One region of the Alteromonas sp. 38 genome, then DNA from elsewhere that is predicted to be linked to it. Evidence: predicted binding sites of a transcription regulator. Region 1 holds the regulator's gene; each other region holds the start of a gene.

Region 1 (3,288 bases):
GCGATTGCGATACAGATAAAGAACATCAACATATGGAGGTCGTATACTTGACCACTTATGTCTGTTGCGCCTCGGCGCAAATTTATGGAAGAGCCTTCGCCCGTTGCTGCATCAGCAAACAGTAGTGGCGAGGTAAGCAAAAGTGGAAGCCCGTAAAGCCACTTTGTCGCTTGTGTCGCCGCTTGTGTCGTTACTCGTTTCACTCAACACCTCCGTTATAACAGAAGCATTAACGCATTAGATGCGCTGCGCTTCTGGCAACTGATACTCGAAATCCAACTTTTAACTTAACTGCCTAGCTTTAGTTGTAAAACAAAGTTACAGCTATTGTTATTATTTTGTTAAATACAGTATAAGAATTGCTCAATAAAACGCACAAGTCTAGTCTTTTCTAAGAAAAAACAATTGCAGCGTTTAATTTTTAATCAACGCGGTATGACAGAGAAGTGAATGACGTCACAGCGCATGGACGTTACACGGGTATTTAGCGAGCCCGTTTGAAACGCTCATTTTGAACGAGATGGGCGAATAGAAGTTGGCAATAAGTTTCTTATAATCAAAAGGTAGTTACGCACTTATGATTGTTTTTCAAACAAAACAGATGACTAAAATAGCGCTAGTTAGCACTAAAAAAGGTGACATAAATAGGAGAAAATATGCGGGAGCGGTATCTGGTGGCTTTTGAGGGATTTCTTAGACTTAAATACGATTATTGTGTAAGCAAGGTATGGTAAACATACAAAAAAGCGGCCTATAAGCCGCTTTCTTTACTAAATAGCTAAAAGGTTACATCCAATCAGCATTTCGAATAACACCAACGGCAATCCCTTCAATGGAAAAAGGCTCTGACGCTAAGTCGACTTTAATCGGTGAAAACTCGTCATTTTCGGCATGAAGCAATACTTCGCGGCCACGCTTTTCAAGGCGTTTAACAGTAACGTCCTCATCGACACGTGCTACTACCACCTGCCCATTATGGACATCCGTCGTGCGGTGCACGGCTAACAAGTCACCATCAAGTATACCAATGTCTTTCATACTCATACCGCTTACACGAAGTAAGAAGTCGGCGTGAGGCTGAAACAGGGCAGGGTCGACCTTATAATGAGACTCTATATGCTCTTGCGCTAGAATAGGCTCGCCCGCAGCCACTCGGCCAATAAGAGGAAGGCCTTCTTCTTCAGGGGCTTCATCTTCAAGAGGAATATTAAGTTTAATACCACGAGAAGTGCCTGGAAGGATTTCGATGACGCCTTTACGGGCCAACGCTTTTAAATGTTCTTCAGCGGCATTCGCAGAACGAAAACCTAAATGACGGGCAATTTCTGCACGGGTAGGCGGCATGCCAGTTTCGAGCATCGTTGTTTTTATAAGCTCGAGAACTTCTGTTTGTCTTGCTGTGAGTGGGCGCATAAAAGACCTGTCTGTCTATACAGTTCCTGTAAGTATATACACCTAAAAGGAAATGACAAGCACTAAGCGTTGCAAAGCATGTTTTTTACTCCGGCCAAATCACAACAAAAAAGCGACCATTAAAGGCCGCTTTATCTATCACTACTATTCAGCGTGACTAAAATTTATATTGCAAACTCACGCGCGCATTAAGCGGCTCGCCGGTGGCAATATTGTTGTCGTTATGTGCTGATGGGAAATAGTCTTCGTCGAATACGTTTTCCACATTTAGCTGAATTTTAATGTCTTCGCTGTAATCGTAATACACTGCAGCGTCTACGCGAACAAAATCAGGTAGTTCGACGGTATTGTTTAAAGACGCGTACTGCTCAGATTGATAAATCACGCCTAATGCAACACGCCATTTATCGTTTACTTCATATTGGTTCCATAACGTCAGCATGTGTTCTGGTAGCTGTGCTAAATCACGGTTCGCCAATGCGCCATCTACAATGCGGCCCATTTCTTCGCCATCAAGGTTGCTATACCCAGCATTTATTACCCAACGCTCTGAAAGCTTGCCCACCACCTGCACTTCAAAACCTTTGGTTTCGGTGCCGGTTAAAATAGACGCTTCTGGATTGTTAGGATCTTGCGCTGTGCCATTTTCACGTTCAACTTCAAATGCCGCTGCTGTTACGCTAAGTGAGTCAGAGAAATTCCACTTTACGCCAATTTCTTTATTTTCAAATTCTTCAGCTTCCAGCGCTTGGCTTGTAAGCGACAGAGAAAGGAATTGGTCACCTGAACGAGGTAAAAACGATTTGCTGTAACTGGCATAAATCGAAACAGATTCCGCTGGCTTGTAAATTAGGCCTGCACGGGGTGACACTTGTGAATCAGAACTAGATAGGAAACCGCTGTTACCATCGTCAGCACCGTTAGCCACTTCAATAGTGTCTACCACATCGATATCAAAATTATCGTAGCGAAGACCGGCCACCACAATCCAATGCTCGTTAAGCTTAATTTCATCTTGCACGAAGGCTGAGGTAAAGGTGACGTCTGATGCACGATTTCTTACCGGATCTGTCAGCGTCATTGACGGAATAACCAGGGGGTCGCTAAACACGAAGGATACTTGGTCGTCTTGACTGTCTGCAAAAAACGCATCACGACGAGCATTTTCTGTATCTTGGCTGCCGTACTCCATTCCTGTTAGTAAGGTATGGTTAATATCACCTGTTGCAAACTGCCCAATAAGGTTTAATTGAACCAGCGCATTTTCACGAGTGGTGGTATCACGATACCCATCTAACGTAACCGTGCCTGCATCAGCGTCAAAGTTAACGGGGTACAAGTTTTGGTAAGCTTTATCATAATCAGCAAACTGAACGGTACCGTTCAAGTTCCAATTTTGCGATAGTGCATGATCAACACGAACACGGGCAATATGCGCTTCAAGGGTAGTATTGTTGAAGTCTGGATCACCAAAGTAGGTGTCGTCAAAGCCTTCAAGCGGTGCACCATCTAATGAGGGTATACCTCTATCGACTAAACGATCATCATTTACGTATTCGTAAGATGCAACCACCGTGGTGTCGTCGTTAGCCATCCATGTATAAGTTGGGTTAATGGCGTAACGTTCACCATCTTTAAAATCACGATGATTATCAATACTGTCAAACACACCGTTAAAACGAAAAGCATTATTAGCATCTATGGCTTTATTGGTATCAACACTAATAGAACCAGCGCCAAAGGTATCAATACCTGCTGACAGTGTGGTGAAATCTTCTGCGCTACTGGCCACTTTAGTCACACGGTTAACTACGCCACCGCCTCCACCACGGCCGAATAGTAAGGCGTTCGCGCCTCGTAATATTTCTACACGCT
Region 2 (3,288 bases), 3.5 Mb from region 1:
AAAAGCGGCAAGGGAATCGTTAAATACACTTTCGCCTTGATTAATCACCGTTACACGGTCGCAAAGCATTTGAACTTCATCCAAATGATGGGTAGAAAAAATAACTGGCGTTCCTTTATCTTTAAGGCGCTGGATAAAGTCCATCACTGTTGATGTGGCCATAATATCTAAGCCTGTAGTAGGCTCATCAAGCACTACTAAGGAGGGTTCATGAATAACAGCGCGGGCAATGGCTGTTTTTTGTTTCATACCAGAAGAGAAGTTTTCTGCGCGTCTGTCTAAAAAGCTCTGCATGTCGAGTAAGTCAGCCATTTCTTCAATACGTGCAGAAATTATCGATTTAGTAATGCCGTGTAATTCGCCAAAATATGCAATATTTTCTCGCCCAGTCAGTCTGCCATATAAACCAGTTGAGCTAGACAGAAACCCTATTTTTTTACGCGCAATTATGGGGTTGGCTAGTACGTCTTCACCATCAATTACCACGGTGCCGCTATCTGGCTTAAGTGCGGTTGAAAGCATGCGTAATGTAGTGGTTTTTCCTGCTCCGTTAGGGCCAAGCAAACCAAGTACTTCTCCCTGCCCACATGAAAACGATACATCTTTCACTGATTGAAAGTAGCGCCCTTTTAATCGTGGATCCTTTTTCTCTTGCTCACTTAGCTTTTTGGGGTTCTCCACCTCAAAGCGTTTAGCAAGGCTAGATATTTCAATCATTATCCCTTCCCTTTTTTATTATTTAATATCGAATGCTTACAGTACTAGTCTTTGCCTTTCTATTTTTATTACAGCGTTACTGTTTTTTTATTTTAATTCAATCCAAGATATAGAATTAAAGTGTTAGCAAGTATGTTTTTTGAACACAAAAAAGCCCACCATTGGGTGGGCTTTTAAATAACACAAATGCGCTATTTTATAGTGAGTTTAGTAGCTACTGCTGAGCATCATCTTCTGCAGCAGGTGCTTCTTCTACTTTCACTGTTTTAGGTAAAAGTAGCTCTGCGCGAATTTGTTTTTCAATCTCATCGGCAATAGCTGGGTTTTCTTTTAAGAACTTCATTACGTTCGCTTTACCCTGACCGATACGATCACCTTTGTAGCTGTACCAAGCACCGGCCTTATCAACCAATTTCTGCTTAACACCTAAGTCGATAAGCTCAGCTTCTTTACTAATACCTTCGCCGTAGCGAATCATGAATTCAGCTTGCTTAAATGGCGGTGCTACTTTATTTTTCACTACTTTAACGCGAGTTTCGTTACCTACTACCTCATCGCCTTCTTTGACCGCACCGATACGGCGGATATCTAAACGTACTGAAGAGTAGAACTTAAGTGCGTTACCACCGGTTGTTGTTTCTGGGCTTCCGAACATTACACCAATTTTCATACGAATTTGGTTAATGAAGATACACAAGGTATTTGAACGCTTGATGTTACCGGTAAGTTTACGCAATGCTTGCGACATTAATCGCGCTTGCAAACCAACGTGTGAGTCACCCATGTCGCCTTCAATTTCCGCTTTTGGCGTAAGGGCAGCAACCGAGTCAACAATAACGACATCAACACCGCCAGAACGAACCAGCATGTCACAAATTTCAAGCGCTTGTTCACCCGTATCAGGCTGAGAAACTAAAAGCTCATCGATGTTTACACCTAGCTTCGACGCGTAAATTGGATCAAGTGCGTGCTCAGCATCTACGAAGGCACAAGTTTTACCATTCTTTTGAGCCTCTGCAATTACCTGCAAGGTAAGTGTAGTTTTACCCGAGGCTTCAGGTCCGTAAATTTCTACCACACGACCACATGGCAAACCGCCTATGCCCAAAGCGATATCAATGGTGAGTGAACCAGTAGAGATAGCCTCAATGTCCATCGCTTGGTTGTCGCCTAAACGCATAATAGCGCCTTTACCGAACTGCTTTTCAATTTGCCCAAGTGCGGCACTTAAAGCTTTAGATCTATTACTGTCCACGTCAATATCCTCTAGGATTAGCGGTTAAATTCTTTAGTTGGTGATGTCTTTGTTGAAGCTGCCTTTGCTATTTATACTAACTATCTTTACTAACAGTATTACTCATCCATACAGCTAGCATTCATTGCATCAACATTTGCTTACCGACACCTTACCAAGTGTTGCGTGCATTCTATACTGTACAAGCATACAGTTTCAACCTGAGTTTTCATTTTATTTTGCTTGTTGGGTTCTTATTAGTAGCATCTTAGATGATCGTCTGTTCAATCAGCCAACATCGCCAATAGGTGGGTAATCGCAAATTCTATTGCATGCAGACGAACAGTCTCGCGGTCTCCAGCAAAAACCTGCTTAATCGTTTCTGATTTAGCACCACAGATAAACCCAAACCAAACAGTACCCACAGGCTTTTCTTCGCTGCCGCCACCTGGGCCTGCAATACCGCTTACGGTTACCACGACATTCGCGTCGCTCTTGTGCTTAACGCCCGCCGCCATCTCTTCAACGGTCTGCATCGACACCGCACCATGCGCATTTAGAGTTTCTGGCTTTACAGCTAATTCAAGTATTTTTGCGTCGTTTGAATACGTCACCCAACTTTGATTAAACCAATCCGAACTGCCAGCGATACTGGTAAAAGCGAACGCAACGCCGCCTCCGGTGCAAGATTCTGCGCTTGAAACTGTCCAGCCTTTACGGCGAAGCGCATTACCCAGCGCCGTCACCATCTCTGTTATATTGTCAGATACCATGAATGTCCTTTATCGCTATCGGCGCTATTATCAACTTCGGCCGTTGAAGCATTAATTTGAAGCATTAGGCTGTGCCGATGTACTCATTGATGAGAGCCATCAATCTACTAAAGAGTTCAGGAAATGGTTGAAAATTCCATACTCGTATCAATAATACACAGCAAATACGAAAAGCGATTATTTTAGCACCCCTGCTCTTTTAATCACTCTTCTGTTAATAATTCTTCTGTTAATATAACAAATTGAGTTATCCCAAGTAGCAGCAATAAAAAAGCACGAGGCATTTTTTGGAATCACACACTCCTATGATGCGCCAGTATTTAACGATAAAGGCGCAGCACCCTAACATTCTTATGTTTTACCGTATGGGCGACTTTTACGAGTTGTTTTTCGATGATGCCAAGAAAGCCGCAGAACTACTTGATATATCATTAACCGCACGGGGCAAGTCCGGTGGCGATCCTATTCCTATGGCTGGCGTTCCTTACCACGCGGTTGAAAGCTATTTAGCCCGGTTGGTGAAAATGGGCGAGTCGGTGGCGATTTGCGAACAAGTTGGCGACC
Region 3 (3,288 bases), 260 kb from region 1:
ATAACTGCAATAAAACCGAGCTAATTGTTTAAAAGTTTAGGTGTTTAAAAGGCTAAGCCCGATGCTTAACCTTGTAGTTTACAATGCTGCCTTAAAAGAAAACACGGTTTCATTCTCATCGGAATGCACCATCAAGCTGCCTTTATGTGCTTCAGCAATTTGCGAGGCGATAAACAAACCTAAACCCAAGCCACCGTTTTTTTTGTTGTTTTCATTTCGCCAAAATGGATGAAATAGCTTATCGATAACATCAGCGCTTATTGGGGCCCCCCCATTAGACACGCTAACTGTAAGTGTTTCTTGTTCTACATTGGCTATCACTTTAATAGGCTGCGCTCTATCGCCGTGTACGATCGCGTTAATCAGCAAGTTAGACAGTAACTGGCTGATACGCTCCGGGTCACATGAAAAGGTGCCGTCTATATTGATATTCGCACGTATGTCTCGGTCTGAATGCAAGCTCGATAGTTCAGTTACCGTATGAGCTAAAACGCTTTCTAAATCGCTCACTGGCTTAACGTTTAATTGAATCCCCTTGCCCATTTGCCCGTGCGTAAAATCCATCACGTCACTAATGAGTCGCGTCATGCGTTTAGCGCTGTTATCCATTCGAGATAGCACTTTTTGGGAAGTGGCATCGCTGGCATGGTCAACAAGGAAGTCTACACCCATTTTAAGCGCCGATAATGGTGTTCTCAAATCGTGGCCTAAAATAGCAATATATTGCTCACGCAATTTAGCGGCAGCTTGCTCGCTGATAAGATTAGTTTCAGCCGCGATTAGGCGCTCATCCACTTCCATCTGCCTTGAAATCAGCTCGGCGAAAGACTTTATTTGATTTTCAATTTTATCGGTTTTTAATACCGCAGGAAGTGGGTCTAAACCACAAAGCGTACCGAAAAAGTCACCATTTTTGTTGTAAATGGGGTAAGAAAAGTAACTTTCGAAGCCATACATGATGGGTATTTCGCTTTCTCGATAAACGGTATCTTCTTTAGCGTGCTCAATCACTACTGGTTTCGTAGATTTTCTTACCTGATTGCAAAAGGTGGTTTTGATATCGAGTTCATCGCCAGGTATTAAATTAAAATTCACCTCGTCGAGAACAGCACACATTGTCCAATTATCTTCAGTCACTCTGGCCACGCAAATAAAGCGAAGACCTGTGGCGTCTGATAACATTTTCATAATATGTGGAACAGCTTCTATCGATTGAATAGTGCGAATATCTCGCTCAATTGAAGAATTCATTACATCCTCTTCGTATCTAAGTCATCTTTATCACGCCGATTTTCGGCACTCGATTTCACGCTCTAATAAGAAACAGTGACGCACCTCTTGATAAATTTACTGTTATTCGATGTTACATTGCTAGATAAAGACTAATTGAAGACTGCAATTAAAAAGAAAAACGTAAATTTTTGACCTTGGGCGTGGCGATGTTAAAGCGGTTTTTTCACCCATGTAGTCACTATACTTAAGTTGAAAAAAAATAATATCAAAAAACCTTAAATACTGTTTATTTATCCAGTTAAATATTGTACAGTTTTATGGTCTATTCATTTAAGGGGACCTAACATGGCCATTACCACGCAGTATGTTGTCACGCACAAAGGGGTAGAAAAATTGGTAACTACCGATAAAAAAGAAGCAGATCAGTACGATAAAATGCTCGACGCTGCCGACAACCTTGCTGAATACATTCAAGCAAAGGGCTTAGGCATTGAAGATAGCCTTGTTGAAGAACTCACTATCATGTTGTCTAAGAATAAAGACAAGGTGAGCAAAATTTTTAAAGGTGCGACAGCCCAGAGTGTACTAGAAGATGAGAGTGCCGACGTGGTAAAGCTTAAAGCCAACGGATAGGCGTTGCAGAAAAGCTCGGCGTGCTTTTACGTGGAGCTAACGTAAATATAAAATGGTTAAAAGCACGCTCAAAAACAATCAGCACAGATTATCCTGTGCGTTTATCCGTGTTAAAACGAGCAATTAACCCGTTAACTTGATTTACGGTGTCACGAAGATCTCGACCAACTTTGAGCGAGGCTTCTGATGACTTCTGCGTTTCTTCCGCACTATCAGCTACATCTACGAGCTGCTGATTAATATGCTCGGCCACGGTACTTTGTTCTTCTACAGCAGAGGACATTTCAACGGTTGCAGAGGCAATACCGCTTACTGCATTATTGATTTCTTGTAGTGCGCCTCGGGTTTCTTCAACAATTGCACTGCCGTGCTCAGCAGACACCAATCCTTCCGAAGACACCTTTACGGCCCGTTCCGTTCTATCAACAAGCTCTTGAATAATGTTGTGAATTTTATCAGTGGACACGCGAGTTTTAGAAGCCAGCGTACGCACCTCATCGGCAACAACAGCAAAGCCGCGCCCTTGCTCACCAGCACGAGCAGCTTCTATAGCAGCATTTAGTGCTAGCAGGTTAGTTTGATCAGCGATGCTAGAAATGATGCTAGCGGCTTCGCCAATATCACTGGTGGACTGAGCAAGTTCGGTAACGGTATCGGAAATTGACTCCACCGCGCCTTTTAATGACAGTATGGCCTGCATCGCTTCTTCAGCTTTGTCGTTACCCATTTGTACGTTAGTCGCGGCAGTTCTAGCGCTAACCGCATTGCTCTCTACCCGTTCAGCCACTTCTTGAATAGCCTGGCTCATTTGAGTTACTGCTGTGGCAATTTGCTGGGTGGCAAGATTCTGCTGAATAATCGTTTTACTGGTTAACTCAGCTTGGCTGTGAGTTGAAACCGCAATACCTTCTAACCCGTCAGATGCATCTTTAATACGGGTTAATGCCGTGCGAGTACGCGCTAGTTCGCAACCTAACGCCAACTTAGCCTGAGCGATATAATCCACATCGGCATAATATGTTTGTGCCACAAGTGCATTACTGTAACTGGCAGGGCTTAACGAAAGAAATTCCCGCCAGTAGCTCCGGCTTTTTGCCGATTGCCAAAACATCATAGTCAGTAATGCAATGAAAGTAACACCTAGGGGTACTAAACCAGCGGTAAAGCCAATCGCTACCAACAATAGTAAACTTACCACTATCATGGGTGACATGGGTGAAAGTGTTTGACCAAGCTTTGCAGCAAAGGGAATTGGCGATTTTCCGGCAGATAGTCTGCCATATATGCTCGACGCGCGTATTATCTCTTTATCGGCGGCATGAATTCTAACTGACTCATAACCCACCGCGTTCCCCCCCTCGTATACGGGAGTGACGAATGCTGACACCCAATAGTGGTCGCCATTTTCTCTTCTATTTTTGA

Evidence for each region. Region 1 encodes LexA, which represses DNA repair genes until DNA is damaged. Its sites were predicted from a motif close to TACTGTATNNNNATACAGTA; they were not measured.
Region 2: the regulator LexA is predicted to act here: its motif matches at 2,148-2,167, upstream of recA (recombinase RecA).
Region 3: the regulator LexA is predicted to act here: its motif matches at 1,514-1,533, upstream of FLAVO9R_RS18705 (YebG family protein).

Annotation. Positions count from the first base shown of each region.
Region 1 is NZ_LR733300.1:4,587,556-4,590,843, forward strand. It holds gene coxB (cytochrome c oxidase subunit II) at 1-203, opposite strand, end outside; gene lexA (transcriptional repressor LexA) at 787-1,413, opposite strand; gene FLAVO9R_RS19835 (TonB-dependent receptor) at 1,571-3,288, opposite strand, start outside.
Region 2 is NZ_LR733300.1:1,039,607-1,042,894, reverse strand. It holds gene FLAVO9R_RS04380 (ABC transporter ATP-binding protein) at 1-717, opposite strand, end outside; gene recA (recombinase RecA) at 932-1,972, opposite strand; gene FLAVO9R_RS04370 (CinA family protein) at 2,236-2,724, opposite strand; gene mutS (DNA mismatch repair protein MutS) at 3,030-3,288, shown strand, end outside.
Region 3 is NZ_LR733300.1:4,331,546-4,334,833, forward strand. It holds gene FLAVO9R_RS18700 (GAF domain-containing sensor histidine kinase) at 79-1,251, opposite strand; gene FLAVO9R_RS18705 (YebG family protein) at 1,579-1,866, shown strand; gene FLAVO9R_RS18710 (methyl-accepting chemotaxis protein) at 1,955-3,288, opposite strand, start outside.